4 regions of the Enterobacter sp. PL_is379 genome follow, and region 2 is predicted to be linked to each of the others. Evidence: predicted binding sites of a transcription regulator. Region 2 holds the regulator's gene; each other region holds the start of a gene.
The links. Region 2 encodes PurR, which represses purine synthesis genes. Its sites were predicted from a motif close to CANGCAAACGTTTGCNTG; they were not measured.
Positions count from the first base shown of each region.

Region 1: a site for PurR is predicted at 3,051-3,068, ahead of pyrC (dihydroorotase). Genes of this name have one in related genera too.
Region 3: a site for PurR is predicted at 3,387-3,404, ahead of purT (formate-dependent phosphoribosylglycinamide formyltransferase). Genes of this name have one in related genera too.
Region 4: a site for PurR is predicted at 3,345-3,362, ahead of purM (phosphoribosylformylglycinamidine cyclo-ligase). Genes of this name have one in related genera too.

Region 1 covers NZ_JBVPGT010000028.1:319,543-324,717, forward strand. Annotated here, with positions in the region: gene AC0TOY_RS12365 (YceH family protein) at 1-282, opposite strand, end outside; gene rimJ (ribosomal protein S5-alanine N-acetyltransferase) at 292-876, opposite strand; gene mdtH (multidrug efflux MFS transporter MdtH) at 1,113-2,321, shown strand; gene AC0TOY_RS12380 (lipoprotein) at 2,445-3,005, shown strand; gene pyrC (dihydroorotase) at 3,132-4,178, shown strand; gene dinI (DNA damage-inducible protein I) at 4,253-4,498, shown strand; gene bssS (biofilm formation regulator BssS) at 4,773-5,027, shown strand; gene solA (N-methyl-L-tryptophan oxidase) at 5,144-5,175, shown strand, end outside.
Region 2 covers NZ_JBVPGT010000028.1:86,927-92,101, forward strand. Annotated here, with positions in the region: gene sodB (superoxide dismutase [Fe]) at 1-145, shown strand, start outside; gene AC0TOY_RS11185 (MFS transporter) at 184-1,350, opposite strand; gene cydH (cytochrome bd-I oxidase subunit CydH) at 1,514-1,603, opposite strand; gene purR (HTH-type transcriptional repressor PurR) at 1,901-2,926, shown strand; gene punR (DNA-binding transcriptional activator PunR) at 2,944-3,855, opposite strand; gene punC (purine nucleoside transporter PunC) at 3,970-5,169, shown strand.
Region 3 covers NZ_JBVPGT010000027.1:154,305-159,479, forward strand. Annotated here, with positions in the region: gene edd (phosphogluconate dehydratase) at 1-1,452, shown strand, start outside; gene kdgA (bifunctional 4-hydroxy-2-oxoglutarate aldolase/2-dehydro-3-deoxy-phosphogluconate aldolase) at 1,492-2,133, shown strand; gene purT (formate-dependent phosphoribosylglycinamide formyltransferase) at 2,175-3,353, opposite strand; gene AC0TOY_RS10185 (tellurite resistance TerB family protein) at 3,524-4,171, shown strand; gene ptrB (oligopeptidase B) at 4,257-5,175, shown strand, end outside.
Region 4 covers NZ_JBVPGT010000029.1:238,159-243,333, forward strand. Annotated here, with positions in the region: gene uraA (uracil permease) at 1-797, opposite strand, end outside; gene upp (uracil phosphoribosyltransferase) at 884-1,510, opposite strand; gene AC0TOY_RS13655 (6-phospho-beta-glucosidase) at 1,726-3,156, opposite strand; gene purM (phosphoribosylformylglycinamidine cyclo-ligase) at 3,423-4,460, shown strand; gene purN (phosphoribosylglycinamide formyltransferase) at 4,457-5,098, shown strand.

The DNA.
Region 1 (5,175 bases), 230 kb from region 2:
CTTCAGGTCGCCAAATTCGGAGTTACAAAAGCGCTGTTCGTATTTGGTCACGCGGTTGCCGAAGCCGCTGACGGTGCGCAGATAGTGGCGTTTTACCAATGCATCGAGCACGTCCTGAACCTCATGCTCGCTGAGGTTCATCACCGGCTCGCGGTTGGTCTTCTGGTTGCAGGCCATGGTCACGGCGTTGACAGAGAGCGGATACTGCTCCGGCGTGGTGACCTGTTTTTCGAGTAAGCACCCAATCACGCGTGCTTCTGTACCGTTTAGCTGATACTTCATCTTTTCTCCTTAACGACCTGCGGTCCAGTCCCGGGTGGTTAACGCCGTCAGAACGTGGTCGCGCCACTCTCCGTCTATCAAAAGATAGTCTTTGGCGTAACCCTCTTTCTCGAACCCTAAACGCGCCAGCAAATTGCCGCTGCGCTGATTATGCGGCATATAGTTCGCCATGATGCGATGGATATGCTGCGTGCGTTGCATATAGCGGATCGCCACCGTTAACGCCTCGTACATCAGCCCCTGCCCCTGCCATTTCTGGCCGATGGAGTAGCCAAGGTAGCAGGCATGAAACGATCCCCGCACCACGTTTGAAAAATTGGCGATCCCGATAATCTCTTTCTCTTCAGGATCCAGCAGCGCGAAATAAAACGCGCTGCCCTGCTTGTGAAATTCCGTAATCATGCTGAGGCGCGCCTGCCAGCCGGAAGGGTAACAATGGCTCTCATCCCGAACGGGTTCCCAGGGTTTTAAAAACTGGCGATTCTCGGCGTAATAATCCGCCAGACGCCAGGCATCACGCTCATGCACCAGACGAACGACCAGCCTGTCCGTTGTCAGACGCACTTTTGGCACATTACTGCGATAGCCAAACATCGATACCACTCCTTCCCGTCACTTCAGCTTACCCATTAGCTTTACTATACCTGCGCCTGCGCCGTCTGTGAAAACAGTGACATACCATTTTCACCTCTTTTCACACTTTTCGATGAGAACTCTCTATCAAAGCACCCTTTTGATAAAAAAATATTGTCGCGTTCAGGGGTGGGAAAAAACGCGGCGACACCGCAGAATGTTAGCGTGCTCACCATCTTATTTTCCCTGGAGGGAAAATGTCCCGCGTATCACAGGCCAGGAGCCTGGGTAAATATTTCCTGCTCGTCGATAACATGCTGGTCGTGCTCGGCTTTTTTGTCGTTTTCCCGCTGATATCGATTCGCTTTGTCGATCAAATGGGCTGGGCGGCATTAATGGTTGGCATTGCCCTGGGGTTACGCCAGTTTGTCCAGCAGGGGCTGGGCGTCTTTGGCGGGGCCATTGCCGACCGCTTTGGCGCTAAACCGATGATCGTGACCGGTATGCTGCTGCGCGCAGCAGGCTTTGCCACGATGGCGGTCGCCCAGGAGCCCTGGCTGCTCTGGTTCTCCTGTTTCCTCTCCGGTATCGGGGGCACGCTGTTCGATCCGCCGCGCACCGCGCTGGTGGTGAAGCTTATTCGCCCTCAGCACCGCGGCCGCTTCTTCTCGATTCTGATGATGCAGGACAGCGCCGGGGCGGTTGTTGGCGCCCTGCTGGGAAGCTGGCTGCTGCAGTACGACTTCCGTCTGGTCTGCGCGGCTGGGGCGGTGCTCTTTATTCTGTGCGCGCTGTTTAATGGCCTGTTCCTGCCCGCCTGGAAACTGTCGACGGTCAAAGCACCTGTCCGGGAAGGGCTTGGCCGCGTCCTGCGCGACAAACGTTTTGTCACCTATGTGCTGACATTGACGGGCTACTACATGCTGGCTGTGCAGGTCATGCTGATGCTGCCGATCATGGTTAACGACATTGCTGGCACGCCTGCTGCCGTTAAATGGATGTACGCCATCGAAGCCTGCCTGTCGTTAACGCTGCTTTATCCGATTGCCCGCTGGAGCGAACGGCGTTTTCGTCTGGAGCATCGCCTGATGGCCGGGCTGTTCCTGATGACGCTGAGCATGATGCCGATCGGGCTGGTGAACTCTCTCCAGCAGCTGTTTACCCTGATTTGCACCTTCTATATAGGGTCGATCATCGCCGAGCCTGCCCGTGAAACGCTGAGCGCCTCCCTTGCGGATGCGCGTGCGCGCGGCAGCTATATGGGTTTCAGCCGGCTCGGGCTGGCGCTTGGCGGCGCATTAGGTTACGCCGGGGGCGGCTGGTTGTTTGATGCCGGCAAAGCGTTAAACCAGCCCGAACTCCCGTGGATGATGCTCGGCGTGGTGGGCTTTATGACGCTTCTTGCCCTGTGGTGGCAGTTCAGCCAGAAACGCAGCGCGAGCGGTATGCTCGAGCCTGGCGCGTAGCCTTTCCCTCGGGCGGGTGTCCCTCCCGCCCCACTTCTCAGTTTTTTCTGCTGGTTTCTGCCCATTCACGCTGACATACTGGCGTAACAGGACAGAAGCGCCGATTTTTCGTTGAGGAACACTATGAAGAAAATTGTCTTTGCCGCTGCATTAGTTGTCAGCGGTCTGCTGGTTGGCTGTAACCAGCTCACGCAATATACCGTCAGTGAACAGGAAATTAATCAGGCGCTGGAAAAACATAACAATTTTTCTAAAGACATTGGCGTGCCGGGGCTAGCGGACGCGCATATCGTGCTCACGAATCTGACCAGCCAGATCGGGCGTGAAGAGCCAAACAAAGTCACCCTGGCCGGTGACGCGGATCTTGATATGTCCTCCCTCTTTGGCAATCAGAAAGCCAACATCAAGCTCAAGCTGAAGGCACTCCCCGTTTTCAACAAAGAGAAAGGGGCGATTTTCCTCCAGGAGATGGAAGTCGTCGATGCGCAGGTGTCGCCGGACAAGATGGCGCCGGTTCTGCAAACCCTGATGCCCTATCTCAACCAGTCGCTGCGTAATTATTTCAACCAGCAGCCCGCGTACGTCTTAAGCGAAGATAAAAGCAAGGGCGAAGCCCTGGCGAAAAAATACGCAAAAGGCATAGAGGTTAAGCCGGGTGAAATCATCATTCCTTTCACCGATTAACCTGAAGGGCGCTGCGGCGCCCTTTTTTTTACGGAAAAGTGTGCAAACGAAAACGTTTCCGCTTATGATTTGTGTCCGGCAAAAACAGCCATCCTTATGACTGATTCCTGACAAGCCGGAGCTTCCATGACTGCACAACCCCAGGTTCTTAAAATCCGCCGCCCTGACGACTGGCATATCCATCTGCGTGATGGCGATATGCTGAAAACCGTCGTGCCTTATACCAGCGAAATTTATGGCCGCGCGATTGTCATGCCTAACCTGGTTCCACCAGTCACCACCGTCGATGCCGCGATAGCCTATCGCCAGCGCATCCTGGATGCCGTGCCTGCGGGACACGATTTCACCCCGTTGATGACCTGCTATCTGACCGACTCGCTGGACCCGAACGAAGTGGAGCGTGGGTTTAACGAAGGCGTATTTACGGCGGCGAAACTCTATCCGGCGAATGCCACCACCAACTCCAGCCACGGCGTCACCAGCATTGATGCCATCATGCCGGTTCTGGAGCGCATGCAGAAACTGGGCATGCCGCTGCTGGTCCATGGTGAAGTCACGCATGCCGAGATTGACATCTTCGACCGTGAAGCCCGATTTATCGAGACCGTGATGGAGCCTCTGCGCCAGCGCCTGCCCGCGCTTAAAGTGGTCTTTGAGCATATCACCACCAAAGACGCGGCAGAGTACGTGCGCGACGGCAACGATCTTATCGCCGCCACCATTACGCCGCAGCACCTGATGTTTAACCGTAACCACATGCTGGTGGGCGGGGTGCGCCCTCACCTGTACTGCCTGCCGATTCTCAAGCGCAACATCCACCAGCAGGCGCTGCGCGAGCTGGTTGCCAGCGGGTTCTCCCGCGCGTTCCTCGGCACCGATTCCGCGCCTCACGCCCGCCACCGTAAAGAGGCAAGCTGCGGCTGCGCAGGCTGCTTCAACGCCCCAACGGCGCTTGCCAGCTACGCGACCGTATTTGAAGAGATGAACGCGCTGGAACATTTCGAAGCGTTCTGCTCCCTTAATGGCCCGCGCTTCTACGGCCTGCCGGTCAACGACAGCTTCATCGAACTGGAGCGTAAAGCGAGCCACGTTGAGGAGTCCATTGCGCTGACGGATGACACGCTGATCCCCTTCCTGGCGGGCGAAACCGTTAACTGGACGGTAAAACTTTAAAAAATCAATGCCCCTTGTTGTCAAACCGATAATATACCTGTATAAATAAACAGTATATTACACAGGGGGCATTTATGCGTATTGAAGTCACCATAGCCAAAACAACTGTTCTGCCTGCCGGCGCGCTTGATGCACTGGCAGGCGAATTATCCCGCCGTATTAACAACACCTTTCCCGACAACGCGGGTGCCGTAACGGTGCGTTACGCCGCGGCGAACAACCTCTCCGTCATTGGTGCGGCGAAAGAAGATAAAGATCGCATCAGCGAAATCCTGCAGGAAACGTGGGAAAGCGCAGACGACTGGTTTATCACAGATTAATACTGCTCCCTCATTGTGTTTTTTTGCCGGGTCGCCCCGGCTTTTTTTTGTCTAAAAATACGGTAAGTTCAAATTAATTCGGCATCTTCTTTAAGAATCGTGAACAAGATGGTGTTTTATTGTTCGAACAATCCTAAAAAGCAGAAAAATGTGTTGCCACCTGTTTATTTTTCCCTTCGGAACCCTTATTACTTGGTATACTGAAGATGCTTTCAGAAAAACATGCATTGAACCTCAAAGCCGTTGTCTTCTAACACGCATTAAGGGGGTTATAATGGAAAAGAATAGTGAAGTGATCCAGACCCATCCACTTGTTGGCTGGGATATCAGTACCGTAGATAGCTACGATGCGCTGATGCTGCGTTTGCACTACCAGACCCCGAATCAACTCAACCGTGAAGAAGCGGAAGTTGGACAGACGCTGTGGCTAACAACAGACGTCGCCCGTCAGTTTATTTCTATTTTAGAGGCAGGTATTGCAAAAATAGAATCTGGCGACTATCAGGAAAATGAGTATAAACGGCACTAAGCTTATGCCCACTTTTCTCTCTACAGGCACCCTCGCGGTGCCTTATTTATTTCTCCCTTGTCTAACTCCGCGTTGTTAATTACTCTGCTAACAAAACGTCAGTTTATGAGATGCATATGAGATACGACTTAATCATTATTGGTAGCGG
Region 2 (5,175 bases):
GACCACCAGCGCTAAGCCGCTGATGACCGTGGACGTATGGGAACACGCTTACTACATTGATTACCGCAACGCGCGCCCGAACTACCTGGAGCACTTCTGGGCACTGGTTAACTGGGACTTTGTGACGAAGAACTTCGCCGCGTAAGAGACACGCAGAAGGGTTCGCCCTTCTGCGTTTTTGGTTTATTCCGCAGCGCAGGCTGCTTCAGGCTGTTTACGACCCGACATCATCACCAGCAGCAGGCCGAGCGCGGCAATAATCGCCCCCATCACCGGCACAAAGCTGTACCCCAGTCCCCCTGAAATCACGGCCCCACCGGCCGCCGCACCGAGCGCGTTGCCCAGGTTGAAGGCGCCGATGTTGACCGACGATGAGAGGCCCGGCGCTTCATGCGCAACACGCATCACGCGCATCTGCAGCGGCGGCACCACGGCAAAGGTGGCGGCTCCCCAGACGACCATCGCGATCGCGGCGCCAAACTCATTACGCGCCAGCCACGGAATGGCAATCATGATGACAATCAGCAGGGTTAAGAAGCCCTTCAGCGTGCCGCTTACGGAACGGTCGGCAAATTTCCCACCGAGATAGTTGCCGATCGAGAAGCCCACGCCTATCAGCACCAGCATCGCGGTCACAAAGAGAGGCGTTGCGTGGGTGATGTCATGCAATACCGGTGAAATATAGGTGTAGAGGGTAAACATCGCCCCTGCCCCCAGCACGGTGGTGAGCAGCGCGGAGAGCACCTGCGGGCGCACCAGCACCGACAGCTCTCTGCGCACGTCAGGACGTTCACCCGCGCTGCCTTTCGGCAGGGAGAAGAACAGCGCCACCATCGCGACCACGCCCAGCCCGGCCGTCGCCAGGAATGACATCCGCCAGCCGATCGCTTCCCCCAGCCAGGTTGCCGCAGGCACCCCGCCGATGTTGGCAATCGTTAGCCCCATAAACATGGTTGCTACGGCGCTGGCCTGCTTATGTTTTGGCACCACGCTGGCAGCCACGACCGATCCCAGCCCGAAGAACGCGCCGTGGTTAAGGCTGGTCAGAATACGCGACAGCATCAGCGTGGTGTAGTCCGGCGAAATGGCCGAAAGCACGTTGCCCAGGGTGAAAATCGCCATCAGGAAAATCAGCGCATTGCGGCGCGCGCGGTGCGAAAGGAGAAGCGTCATCAGCGGCGCCCCCACCATCACGCCGATAGCATAGGCGCTGATTAACATCCCTGCCGCAGGGATCGAGACGTCCACGCCGCGGGCGATGACGGGCAGTAACCCCATCGGGGAGAATTCAGTGGTGCCAATCCCAAAAGCGCCAATCGCCAGGGCCAGCAGGGGAAAATTGATTTTCATGCGTCAACTCCGGATGCCGTGTCATGTGGTGACACAGAACAAAGAAGCGGAAAGCATGACATCAATCACAAAAAATGAGAAGTTAACAAAATGGCAAAAGATTTTTGCCAGAGAAGTAACAATCGGGTCGATCGGGAGGGAGAAGGCTCTCCCTCCGCGTAAATCAGTGCAGCGCAGCCGTCAGACCGGCCGCGACAATCAGAGCCAGCACAATAACGGTGGTGAACAGCGAAAACTTCAGATCGGAACTCATCAATTTTTCTCCTTTTAATCCCCCCACGAAAAGTGAGCCTGCTCATTTTTGCATAATTTACGTCAAAAATCTTCCTGGATTTAGGCTGATAAACACTTTACCTCTTCCCCTTTTCATCAAGATAGGACAAAATTCCACGCTAAATTTATTAGCGTACCGGCCATTGACCCCCTCCTGACGTCCCGTGTCGTTTTCCCGGCGTGCCGCAATTCAAGATTGCGTGATAAGGGTGAGAGAAGGCAAACGTTTACCTTCAAGTTTTTCAGGAGTTTAGGATATGGTCTGGAGTGACATTTAATGGCAACAATTAAAGACGTAGCAAAACGCGCAAACGTTTCCACTACAACCGTATCACATGTAATTAACAAAACCCGCTTTGTGGCGGAAGAGACGCGCAACGCCGTCTGGGCAGCGATCAAAGAGCTGCACTATTCGCCAAGTGCGGTTGCGCGCAGCCTCAAGGTTAATCACACCAAGTCCATTGGATTGCTGGCCACCAGCAGTGAAGCGGCCTATTTTGCCGAGATCATTGAAGCGGTTGAGAAAAACTGCTTCCAGAAAGGTTATACCCTGATTCTGGGCAACGCGTGGAACAGCATTGAAAAACAGCGCGCCTATCTGTCGATGATGGCGCAAAAGCGCGTTGATGGCCTGCTGGTAATGTGTTCCGAGTACCCGGAATCCGTGCTGTCGATGCTCGAAGAGTATCGCCATATTCCTATGGTGGTCATGGACTGGGGTGAAGCGCGCGCGGATTTCACTGATTCCGTTATCGATAATGCCTTCGAAGGCGGCTATATGGCCGGTCGTTATCTGATCGAACGCGGTCACCGCGAGATTGGCGTGATCCCCGGTCCGCTGGAGCGCAACACCGGCGCGGGCCGTCTGGCCGGTTTTATGAAAGCGATGGAAGAAGCGCTGATCAACGTGCCGGAAAACTGGATTGTGCAGGGTGACTTTGAGCCGGAGTCGGGCTACCGCGCAATGCAGCAGATCGTCTCCCAGCCACACCGTCCGACCGCCGTTTTCTGCGGGGGTGACATCATGGCAATGGGCGCGCTCTGCGCTGCCGACGAACTGGGTCTGCGTGTACCGCAGGATATTTCCGTGATCGGGTATGACAACGTGCGTAACGCGCGTTTCTTCACGCCAGCGTTAACCACCATTCACCAGCCGAAAGATTCGCTGGGCGAAACGGCCTTCAATATGCTGATGGACAGGATCGTCAACAAACGTGAAGAGTCGCAGTCCATTGAAGTTCACCCGCGTCTTATCGAACGCCGTTCCGTTGCGGACGGTCCGTTCCGCGATTACCGTCGTTAATCGCTTTACGGGGCCAGCTACGCTGGCTCCCGTAACCATTCCCGGTTTAGCGTTTCGCTGTCTCCCAGATAATCCAGCAGCCAGGCCATCGCAGGCGAGACATCACTTTGCTGCCAGGTCAGGCAGCAGGCCGCATCCGGGAACGGATTCTCCAGCGTCAGCTCAACCCACTCTCCGGTATCGATGCGCGGACGCGCGAAATGAACGGGCACCATCGCGACGCACAGTCCGGCGCTGAGGCACGTCGCCGACGATTCCCAGTCAGGGGCCACCACCCGCCGCTGGTTGTCCAGAAGCCAGGTGATACGCTTGGGCAATGAACGGGAGGTATCCTCCAGCACCAGCGACGGCCAGTTGCGCAGCGTATCATCGCTGAGCGGCCCCTCCATCGCCGCCAGCGGATGATCGCTTGCCACCACGCACTTCCAGCTCAGCATCCCCATATCGCGAAAGGCGTAACGTCCCCCGACCGGGATCGCCTGCGTGGCCCCGATTGCCATCTCTGCCCTGCCGTCCGCCAGCGCATCCCAGACGCCGTTGAACACCTCCTGCGAGACCCGCAGCTCGACATCTGAAAAATGACGATAGAAATCGACGATCATCTGCCGGGTACGTTCCGGCTTAACGATGTTATCCACCGCGATGGAAAGATGCCCCCGCCAGCCGTTAGCGATCTGCTGACACTGTTCGCGGGTGATCTGCATTTTTTTGATAACAGAACGCCCTTCCTTCAAAAACCACGCCCCTGCGGGCGTTAATTCCACATCACGATGGCGCCGCTCAAACAGCGGAACCGCCAGCCACTCCTCCAGCTGACGCACCGTGTAGCTGATGGCCGAAGGGACGCGGTGCAGCTCCTGCGCTGCACCGCTAAAGCTGCCGTTACGCGCGACAGCATCGACCACTTCAAGAGAATAATCTGACCACATTTTCTGCCTGCAAAAAATTTGAATGCACCCGCCAAATATTAGCGTTTCACAAGCGGCTTTGCACTCCCTACACTCTGCGCCAACGTACACCTGCCTCCTCAGGAGAATAAGAGAATGCAACCCAGGAAAGGATTTTTAGTCTGGCTCGGCGGCTTAAGCGTGCTGGGCTTTTTGGCCACCGACATGTACCTGCCCGCGTTTGCCGCGATGCAGGAAGACCTGCAAACCCCTGCGGCGGCCATCAGCGCCAGCCTGAGCCTGTTCCTTGCCGGTTTTGCTTTCGCGCAGCTGCTGTGGGGACCGCTCTCGGATCGCTTTGGTCGTAAACCGGTACTGCTGCTGGGTCTGGCCATTTTTGCCGTGGGCTGCCTGGGGATGCTGTGGGTGCGCGATGCCACCTGGCTGCTGGTGCTGCGCTTTATTCAGGCCGTGGGCGTCTGTGCTGCGGCGGTGACCTGGCAGGCGCTGGTGACCGACTACTATCCGGCTAACCGCACAAACCGTATTTTCGCCACCATTATGCCGCTGGTGGGTCTTTCCCCTGCCCTGGCTCCGCTGCTGGGCAGCTGGATCCTCGCGCACTTTGACTGGCAGGCCATTTTTGCCACGCTGTTTGCCATCACGCTGGTGCTGATGCTGCCGGCGTTTGCCCTTAAGCCCGCGCATAAAAAAGAGGCGCATGCGGATGCGAAGCCGATTACCTTCACCTCCCTGCTGAGCGCCAAGGCGTATCGCGGGAATGTCCTGATTTATGCCGCCTGTTCGGCCAGCTTCTTCGCGTGGCTCACCGGTTCGCCGTTTATTCTGCACGATATGGGCTACAGCCCGGCGGCCATCGGTCTGAGCTATGTTCCGCAGACCATCGCGTTCCTGGTGGGCGGGTACGGCTGCCGCGCGGCGCTGCAAAAATGGGAAGGTCAGCAGATGCTGCCATGGCTGCTGGTGCTGTATGCGCTGAGCGTCATCGGTACCTGGGCCGTCGGGTTTATTCCGGGCGCGGGCCTGGCTGAAATTTTGATTCCCTTCTGCGTGATGGCCGTGGCGAACGGGGCGATTTACCCGATCGTGGTGGCACAGGCGTTGCGTCCGTTCCCGCAGGCGACAGGCCGCGCCGCCGCGCTGCAAAATACCCTGCAGCTGGGTCTGTGCTTCCTGGCAAGTCTGGTGGTCTCGGCGCTGATTGCGACGCCACTGTTAACCACCACCAGCGTGATGCTGGTCACCGTTGCGCTGGCGGTGATGGGCTATCGCATGCAGGCCTCCGCGCAGCGTGAGCAGGATAGCGGCGCTCAGGTGGAAACCTCGCATGCCTGATTGCGC
Region 3 (5,175 bases), on a different contig from region 2:
GGTATGGAGCTCTCCCTGCTGAGCCGCGAAGTGATTGCTATGTCCGCGGCGGTGGGCCTGTCGCACAACATGTTTGATGGCGCGCTGTATCTCGGCGTGTGCGACAAGATTGTTCCGGGCCTGGTAATGGCGGCGCTGTCGTTTGGGCATCTGCCTGCGATCTTCGTGCCGTCGGGCCCAATGGCGAGCGGTCTGCCGAACAAAGAAAAAGTGCGTATCCGCCAGCTGTACGCGGAAGGGAAAGCAGACCGTCAGGCGCTGCTGGAGGCGGAAGCCGCGTCCTACCATGCGCCGGGCACCTGTACGTTTTACGGTACCGCGAACACGAACCAGATGGTGGTGGAGTTTATGGGGATGCAGCTTCCGGGCTCATCCTTTATCCAGCCGGACGCGCCGCTGCGCAAGGCGCTGACCGAGGCTGCGGCCCGTCAGGTCACGCGTCTTACCGGCAACGGCAACGAATGGATGCCGATGGGCAAAATGGTCGACGAAAAGGTCATCGTCAACGGGATTGTCGCGCTGCTGGCAACCGGGGGGTCAACCAACCACACCATGCACCTGGTGGCCATGGCGCGTGCGGCGGGCATTCTCATTAACTGGGATGACTTCTCCGAGATCTCTTCCGTGGTGCCGCTGATGGCACGCCTGTACCCGAACGGTCCGGCGGATATTAACCACTTCCAGGCCGCGGGCGGCGTACCGCTGCTGATGCGCGAGCTGCTGAAAGGCGGACTGCTGCATGAAGACGTAAATACCGTGGCAGGCTTTGGCCTTCAGCGCTATACCCAGGAGCCGTGGTTGAACAACGGCGAGCTGGACTGGCGCGAAGGGGTGAGCGCGTCTCTTGATGCGCAGGTGATCGCCACCATCGACAAACCGTTCTCTCCTCACGGCGGCACCAAAGTGCTGAGCGGCAACCTCGGTCGTGCGGTAATGAAGACCTCTGCCGTACCGGAAGAGAACCAGATTATCGAAGCGCCGGCGGTGGTGTTTGAAAGCCAGCACGACGTATTACCCGCCTTTGACGCCGGTCTGCTCGACAAAGACTGCGTGGTGGTGGTGCGTCATCAGGGGCCTAAAGCTAACGGGATGCCAGAATTACATAAACTTATGCCACCACTTGGTGTATTATTGGACCGCCGTTTCAAAATTGCGTTAGTAACCGATGGACGCCTCTCCGGGGCATCCGGCAAAGTGCCTTCAGCCATCCACGTGACGCCTGAAGCCTACGACGGCGGGTTGCTGGCGAAAGTGCGTGACGGTGACATGATCCGCGTTAACGGTCAGACAGGCGAGTTAACCCTGCTGGTGGATGACGCCGAGCTGGCGGCACGTCAACCCCATATTCCTGACCTGAGCGCATCGCGCGTGGGGACCGGACGCGAAATGTTCAGCGCGCTGCGTGAGAAGCTCTCCGGTGCGGAGCAGGGCGCAACCTGTATTACGTTTTAAGACGACTTGATTTTAACGATCTGGCGAGAGAAAACTCTGATGAAAAACTGGAAAACAAGTGCAGAAGCAATCCTGACCACTGGCCCTGTCGTGCCGGTTATCGTGGTAAACAAGCTGGAGCACGCTGTACCGATGGCGAAAGCGCTGGTTGCGGGTGGCGTTCGCGTTCTGGAAGTGACCCTGCGTACCGCCTGCGCGATGGATGCCATTCGCGCGATTGCTAAAGAAGTGCCGGACGCCATCATCGGTGCGGGTACCGTGACGAACGTAAAACAGCTGGCTGAAGTGACCGAAGCGGGCGCGCAGTTTGCCATCAGCCCGGGCCTGACCGAGTCGCTGCTGAAAGCCGCGACCGAAGGCACTATTCCGCTGATCCCGGGCATCAGCACCGTCTCTGAACTGATGCTGGGCATGGACTACGGTCTGAAAGAGTTCAAATTCTTCCCGGCTGAAGCGAACGGCGGCACTAAAGCGCTGCAGGCGATTGCGGGTCCCTTCTCTCAGGTACGCTTCTGCCCGACGGGGGGTATCTCTCCTGCCAACTACCGTGACTACCTGGCGCTGAAAAGCGTGCTGTGCATCGGTGGCTCATGGCTGGTTCCGGCGGATGCGCTGGAAGCGGGCGACTGGGATCGCATCACAAAACTGGCTCGCGAAGCGGTGGAAGGCGCGAAGCAGTAAGCCATTCGCCGCATGAAAAACGGGCCTTTCGGCCCGTTTTTTTATCCCGTTACCTTAACGCTTGCTGCGGCTGCTTTCGCTCTCGCCACGGCGTCGTCAACGTTATCCCCGGTGGCTAATGCCACGCCAAGACGACGGGTACCGTCGATCTCCGGCTTGCCGAACAAACGTACCTGCAACCCGGCACCCACTGCCGCGTCGACGTTTTCAAACGTAACGTTCTGGCTGGTTAACTGCGGCAGGATGACCGCCGAGGCGGCCGGGCCGTACTGACGGATACCGCCGACGGGCAGGCCGAGGAAGGCGCGCACGTGCAGGGCGAACTCGGAAAGATCCTGCGAAATGAGCGTGACCATGCCGGTGTCATGCGGGCGAGGGGAGACTTCGCTGAAAATCACCTCGTCGCCGCACACAAACAGCTCCACGCCAAACAGGCCATAGCCGCCCAGCGCGAGGACGGTTTTACGGGCGATCGCCTGCGCACGCTCCAGCGCCAGGGCGCTCATCTGCTGCGGCTGCCAGGATTCGCGGTAATCGCCATCTTCCTGACGGTGGCCAATCGGATCGCAGAAATGGACGCCGTCAACGGCGCTGACGGTCAGCAGGGTGATCTCGAAATCAAACTTCACGACGCCTTCAACGATGACGCGACCGGCGCCGGCGCGGCCACCCTGTTGGGCGTAATCCCACGCCTTATCGAGCGTGCTGCTGTCGCGAATGAAGCTCTGCCCTTTACCGGAGGAGCTCATCACCGGCTTAACGATACACGGGTAGCCAATCTCCTCTACGGCCTGCAGGAACGCGGCCTTATCGCCCGCAAAACGGTAGCTCGAGGTGGGCAATCCCAGCTCTTCTGCCGCCAGGCGACGAATGCCTTCGCGGTTCATGGTCAGCTTTGCGGCTTTCGCACAGGGCACCACGCGCTGGCCTTCCTGCTCCAGGGCGATCAGCGTATCGGTGGCAATCGCTTCAATTTCCGGTACAACGAAATCGGGCTTCTCGCGCGTAATCAGTTCGCGAAGGGCATCGCCATCCAGCATGTTAATCACATAAGAACGATGGGCGACGTGCATGGCGGGTGCGTCGGCGTAACGGTCTACGGCGATGACTTCCACACCTAAACGTTGGCACTCAATGGCGACCTCTTTTCCCAGCTCGCCCGATCCCAACAGCATCACTCGCGTCGCCGCAGGTCGCAGCGCAGTTCCTAAACGAATCATAACAATCCCCCTAAAAAAGTTGCGCGCAGTATAAACGAAAACGTTTGCGTCTGTCTTGCGCAGGGATAAACGCGAGGGCAGAAATTTGCGCTTCTTTAGCCCGACCAGACATTTCCTGACGCCCGCTCGCTTACGCTGTGGAACATGTTCACCGTTAAGTGAGGGAAACCATGTCTGGCTGGCTAAATCAATTGCAATCCCTGTTAGGGCAGAAAACATCGTCTGGCGAGCGGGACCTGAGCAAACTGCTGGTACCCGGGGCGCTCGGCGGGCTGGCAGGCCTGCTGGTCGCGAATAAATCCTCGCGCAAGCTGCTGGCAAAATATGGCACAGGCGCGCTGCTAGCCGGCGGCGGCGCCATCGCGGGTACCGTGCTGTGGAATAAATATAAGGACCGGGTCCGGACCGCGCACAGCGATGAACCGCATTATGGCGAGCACACCTCGCCGCTGGATCTACGTACCGAACGGCTCATTCTTGCGCTGGTTTTTGCCGCGAAAAGTGACGGGCATATCGACGACAAAGAACGATCGGCGATCGAGCAGCAGCTGCGTGAAGCCGGCGTTGAAGAGAAGGGAAGAGCGCTGGTGGCGCAGGCCATCGAACAGCCGCTTGAGCCGCAGCGTCTTGCGCAAAGCGTGAAAAATGAGGAAGAGGCGCTGGAGCTATATTTCCTCAGCTGTGCCGCCATCGATATCGACCATTTTATGGAGCGGAGCTACCTTAACGCCCTGGGCGATGCGTTAAAGATCCCTCAGGACGTGCGCGAGGGCATTGAGCGGGATATCCGCGAACAAAAACAGGCGTTACAGGGATAGCCTCCGCCGTCGCGACGCTGTTTCGCTTGCATCATGCGTGGGTTTTGCCAACCTTATAGGGTGTAAAACTTAAAAGAATGATGACATGCCACCGAAAGCCCGACGTACTCCTTATGCGATCACCACGCATGGCGATACGCGCATAGACAACTATTACTGGCTGCGGGACGATTCGCGCTCCCGGCCAGAGGTACTCGACTACCTGCACGAGGAAAACGACTATGGCCGCAAGGTCATGTCCAGCCAGCAGACGCTTCAGGACCAGCTGCTGAATGAGATGGTGCAGCGTATTCCTCAGCGTGATATCTCCGCGCCCTGGACCAAAAACGGCTATCGCTATCGCCATATTTACGAGCCCGGCAATGAGTATCCCATCTACCAGCGTCAGTCGGTATTAAGCGCCGAATGGGATGAGTGGGATATTTTGCTGGATGCCAACCAGCGTGCCGCCCACAGCGAATTTTATACCCTGGGCGGCATGTCCATTTCGCCGGATAACGCGGTGATGGCGCTGGCGGAGGATTATCTCTCCCGTCGCCAGTACGGCCTGCGTTTTCGCAATCTGGACACCGGCAACTGGTATCCGGAAATGCTGGAAAACGTCTCCCCGGATTTTGTCTGGGCGAATGATTCCGAGACGGTTTACTACGTCAAAAAGCACGCCTCGACGCTGCTGCCTTATCAGGTGTGGCGACACACCGTGGGAACGGACTCCGCTGACGACGAGCTGGTCTATGAAGAGAAAGACGAAACGTTCTATGTCAGCCTGCATAAAACCTCCTCGCGCCACTATGTGATTATCTTCCTGGCCAGCGCGACGACCTCGGAAGTTCTGCTGCTGGATGCCGAACTGCCCGACGCCCAGCCGCTCTGTTTCCTGCCGCGCCGCAAGGATCACGAGTACAGCCTGGATCACTTTCAGCACAGCTTTTATTTGCGCTCTAATCGCGAGGGTAAAAACTTTGGTCTCTATAAAACCAAAGTGCGCGATGAGCGCAAATGGG
Region 4 (5,175 bases), on a different contig from region 2:
GAGCGGTGCAGACCCGGGTCGCGGATTAAATCGCGCTTAACGATGTTCGCCGTTACCACCAGGTGGCCGACGTGCTCCGCAATCACCACCAGCGCCGCAGGCAGAATGGTGAAAATCGCAAACCATTCGAAGCGTGGCGTATAGAAGGTTGGCAGGGCAAACCAGTGCGCCTCGGCAATCGGAGTGGTGTCCACCACGCCCATTACAAAGGAGAGCGCATAGCCTGCCAGCACGCCGATAAGGATCGGGATAATCGCCATAAAGCCGCGGAACAGCACGGAACCAAACACCGTTACGCCCAGGGTCACCAGCGAGATGATAATGGTTTTGGAATCCGGTGACTGGCCGTCAGCAGGCAGCAGACCGGCCATATTCGCCGCGACGCCCGCCAGCTCAAGACCGATGACGGCAACGATGGCGCCCATCGCCGCAGGGGGGAACATCACGTCCAGCCAGCCGGTACCGGCTTTCTTCACAATGAAGGAGACCAGGCAGAACAGCACGCCACACATGATGAAGCCGCCCAGCGCGACCTCATAACCCAGCGGCAGCAACAGCAACACCGGCGAGATAAAGGCGAAGCTCGACCCGAGATACGCCGGAATTTTGCCTTTACAGATGAAGAGGTACAGCAGCGTACCGATGCCGTTGAACAGCAGCACGGTAGCCGGGTTAATGTGGAACAGGATTGGCACCAGCACGGTTGCGCCAAACATGGCGAACAGGTGCTGCAAACTAAGCGGGATAGTCTGTAAAAGCGGCGGTCTTTCACTCACCCCGATAGCACGGCGCGTCATAGTGTTTTCCTCTGAGTAGTATCGTTGTTGGTGTTTTATTCAAAAAAAAGCCGACTATCAAAGTCGGCTTATTTATCGTTATTCGATTATTTCGTACCAAAAATCTTATCGCCGGCATCGCCGAGCCCCGGGATGATGTACCCGTGCTCGTTCAGGCCCTGGTCGATAGAGGCGGTATACAGCTCAACGTCCGGGTGTGCTTTTTCCAGCGCCGCGATCCCTTCCGGTGCCGCAACCAGCACCAGCACTTTAATGCTGCTGCAGCCCGCTTTTTTCAGCAGGTCGATGGTGGCAATCATTGAACCGCCGGTTGCCAGCATCGGGTCAACCACCAGCGCCATACGCTCGTCGATGTTGGACACCAGCTTCTGGAAGTAAGGAACCGGCTCGAGGGTTTCTTCGTTACGGTAGATCCCCACTACGCTGATGCGCGCGCTTGGCACGTGCTCCAGCACGCCTTCCATCATGCCGAGACCGGCACGCAGGATTGGCACAACGGTAATTTTCTTACCTTTGATCTGCTCAACCTGCACCGGGCCGTTCCAGCCTTCGATGGTGACTTTTTCCGTTTCCAGATCGGAGGTCGCTTCGTAGGTCAGCAGGCTGCCGACTTCAGAGGCCAGTTCGCGAAAACGCTTCGTGCTGATGTCATGCTCACGCATCAGGCCCAACTTGTGTTTAACGAGTGGGTGTTTCACTTCCACAATCTTCATTCTCTTTCTCCTCTGAATGGCATCCGCAAAAAAATCGCGGGATTATACCGCTTTTTTCGGATTAGGCCATACCCATGTTGCTTGACAGGGATCAAGCAAAGACAAAAAAGCCGGAGGCTGAGTTCCGGCTTGGGTGCGGGTTCTGCCCGGTGGCGCTGCGCTTATGCGGGCCTACGTGTATTGTAGGTCGGGTAAGCGTTAGCGCCACCCGACAATTACAGGTTATCCCCGTTGCTCGCAATCACCTGCTTATACCAGTCGAACGACTTCTTCTTGCTGCGGTTCAGCGTGCCGTTGCCTTCATTATCTTTATCGACAAAGATAAAGCCGTAGCGTTTTTTCATTTCACCGGTACCGGCAGACACCAGGTCGATACAGCCCCACGGGGTATAGCCCATCAGGTCTACGCCATCTTCCACCACCGCTTTTTTCATCTCGCGAATGTGGGCAGCCAGGTAGTCAATGCGGTACTGGTCGTTCACCGTGCCGTCGCTCTCCTGCACGTCGATTGCGCCAAAGCCGTTCTCAACGATAAACAGCGGCAGCTGGTAGTGATCCCAGAACCAGTTGAGGGAGTAGCGCAGCCCCACCGGGTCAATCTGCCAGCCCCAGTCGGATTTCTGCACGTACGGGTTAGAGACCAGGCTCTTGCTCTCGTCGTAATCCAGCTGCGGGTTGTCCGTAGTCGCCTTGGTGGCGAAGGACATATAATAGCTAAACCCGATGTAGTCCACGCAGCCCTGCGTCAGCGCCGCTTTATCTTCTTCGGTAATATCCAGCGCGAAGCCGCGACGTTCGAAGTAGTTAAGCAGATGCTGCGGGTACTTGCCGCGCACGTGCACGTCGGTGAACCAGTAGCGGCGGTGCATGGCGTTCATCGCCATCATCATATCGTCCGGCGCGCAGGTCAGTGGATAGATAGGACACATGGCAATCATGCAGCCGATCTGCAGGGACGGGTTAATCTCGCGCCCCGCCTTCACCGCCAGCGCGCTGGCCACCAGCTCATAGTGCGCGGCCTGGAACATTACCGGCTCGCGATCTTCGCCCGGCGCGTACTTCAGCCCCGAGTTGGTGAATGGGGCAAAGTCTTCGTGGAAGTTGGCCTGGTTGTTGATCTCGTTAAAGGTCATCCAGTACTTCACCTTGTGCTGATAGCGCTGGAAAACCACTTTTGCAAAACGAACGAAGAAGTCGATCAGCTTACGGTTGCGCCAGCCGCCGTATTCCGTGACCAGATGGAACGGCATCTCGAAGTGAGACAGGGTGATAACCGGTTCGATGCCGTGCTTCAGGCACTCGTCGAACAGGTCGTCATAGAATTTCAGGCCTGCCTCGTTCGGCTCAAGCTCGTCACCTTTCGGGAAGATCCGCGTCCAGGCAATAGAGGTGCGGAAGCATTTGAACCCCATCTCGGCAAAGAGTTTGATGTCTTCTTTATAGCGGTGGTAGAAATCGATGGCTTCATGGTTAGGGTAGTTTTTCCCGTCCAGCACGCCGTTGGTGATTTCACGCGGCACGCCGTGCGCGCCTGCGGTCATCACATCGGCCACACTCACCCCCTTGCCGCCCTCTTTCCAGCCGCCTTCGAGCTGGTGCGCCGCAACCGCACCGCCCCACAGAAAATCTGCTTTAAATCCTGACATTCACTTTCCCTCATTCTGCGTTATTTTCTGCAAAAACAATTACAGAAACCGGTTTCAGTTGAATGATGTGCAAAGCCGTTTCGCGTTGCAAGGAGAATACCGAAACCGGTTTCATTTTCGTGAACAGACGCAAGTTTGGGCGCACTGGCAGGCTGCGCGTAAAAAAAGATCCCTACGTCCAGAATAGGCTCGCAAACGTTTGCCTGGACTGTTAGAATTGCGCCGATTTTTCTTACTAGCTATGCAATCGCGTGGGGATTTAAGCCGTGACCAACAAAACTTCTCTCAGCTACAAAGATGCCGGTGTTGATATTGACGCAGGTAATGCGCTGGTTGACCGAATCAAAGGTGTGGTGAAAAAAACCCGCCGCCCGGAAGTGATGGGTGGTCTGGGTGGATTCGGCGCACTGTGCGCGCTGCCGCAAAAATATCGTGAACCTGTTCTGGTCTCGGGAACTGACGGTGTAGGCACTAAACTGCGCCTGGCGATGGATTTAAAGCGTCACGACACGATCGGTATCGATCTGGTCGCGATGTGCGTGAACGACCTGGTGGTTCAGGGCGCAGAGCCGCTGTTCTTCCTCGATTACTACGCGACCGGCAAACTGGACGTAGATACCGCGGCAAGCGTGATCAACGGTATCGCCGAAGGGTGCCTGCAGTCTGGCTGTGCGCTGGTTGGCGGTGAAACCGCGGAAATGCCGGGCATGTATCACGGCGAAGATTATGACGTCGCGGGCTTCTGCGTCGGTGTAGTAGAAAAATCAGAAATTATCGACGGCAGCAAAGTGGCCGATGGCGATGTGCTGATCGCGCTGGCCTCCAGCGGCCCGCACTCCAATGGCTACTCCCTGGTGCGTAAAATCATCGAAGTGAGCGGCTGTGACCCGCTGACGACCGAGCTTGACGGTAAACCGCTGGCTGACCATCTGCTGGCCCCGACCCGCATCTACGTGAAAAACGTGCTTGAGCTTATCGAGAACGTCGACGTTCACGCTATCGCTCACCTGACCGGCGGCGGCTTCTGGGAAAACATCCCGCGCGTCCTGCCGGACAACACCCAGGCGGTGATCGACGAATCCTCATGGCAGTGGCCAGCCGTGTTTAACTGGCTGCAGACCGCAGGCAACGTGAGCTCCCACGAAATGTACCGCACCTTTAACTGCGGCGTGGGCATGGTTATCGCCCTGCCGGCAAGCGAAGCGGATAAAGCGGTCAAGCTGCTGACAGAGAAAGGTGAAAACGCGTGGAAAATCGGTACGATTAAAGCTTCCGATTCCGAACAGCGTGTGGTCATTGAATGAAAAACATCGTGGTGCTCATTTCCGGCAACGGAAGTAATTTGCAGGCCATCATAGACGCCTGCAAGCAGAAGAAAATCAACGGCACCATTCGGGCAGTATTCAGCAACAAGGCCGACGCGTTCGGCCTTGAGCGCGCGCGGGAAGCGAACATACCCGCGCACGCGCTGGAAGCCAGCCAGTTCGCCGGGCGTGAAGCCTTTGACCGCGAGCTGGTTCAGGAGATTGATGCCTACGCGCCGGACGTCGTGGTGCTGGCGGGCTATATGCGCATTCTGAGCCCGGCCTTTGTCGCGCACTACGCCGGACGTTTGCTGAATATTCACCCTTCTCTTCTGCCGAAATATCCCGGCCTGCACACCCATCGTCAGGTTCTGGAAAACGGCGATGAGGAGCATGGCACCTCCGTGCATTTCGTGACCGACGAGCTGGACGGCGGTCCGGTGATCCTGCAGGCCAAAGTCCCGGTCTTTGACGGCGACAGCGAAGAAGACGTGACCGAACGCGTGCAGACCCAGGAGCATGCCATCTACCCGCTGGTGGTAAGCTGGTTTGTCGACGGGCGTCTCGAAATGCGCGACGGCGCAGCCTGGCTGGATGGCGTGAAGTTACCCCCGCAGGGTCATGCTGCAGAAGAGTAGTCTCTTTGAATTGCCCGGCGGCGCTTCGCTTGCACGGGCCTACGATCCCGTAGGTCGTGATAAGCGCAGCGCCCCCC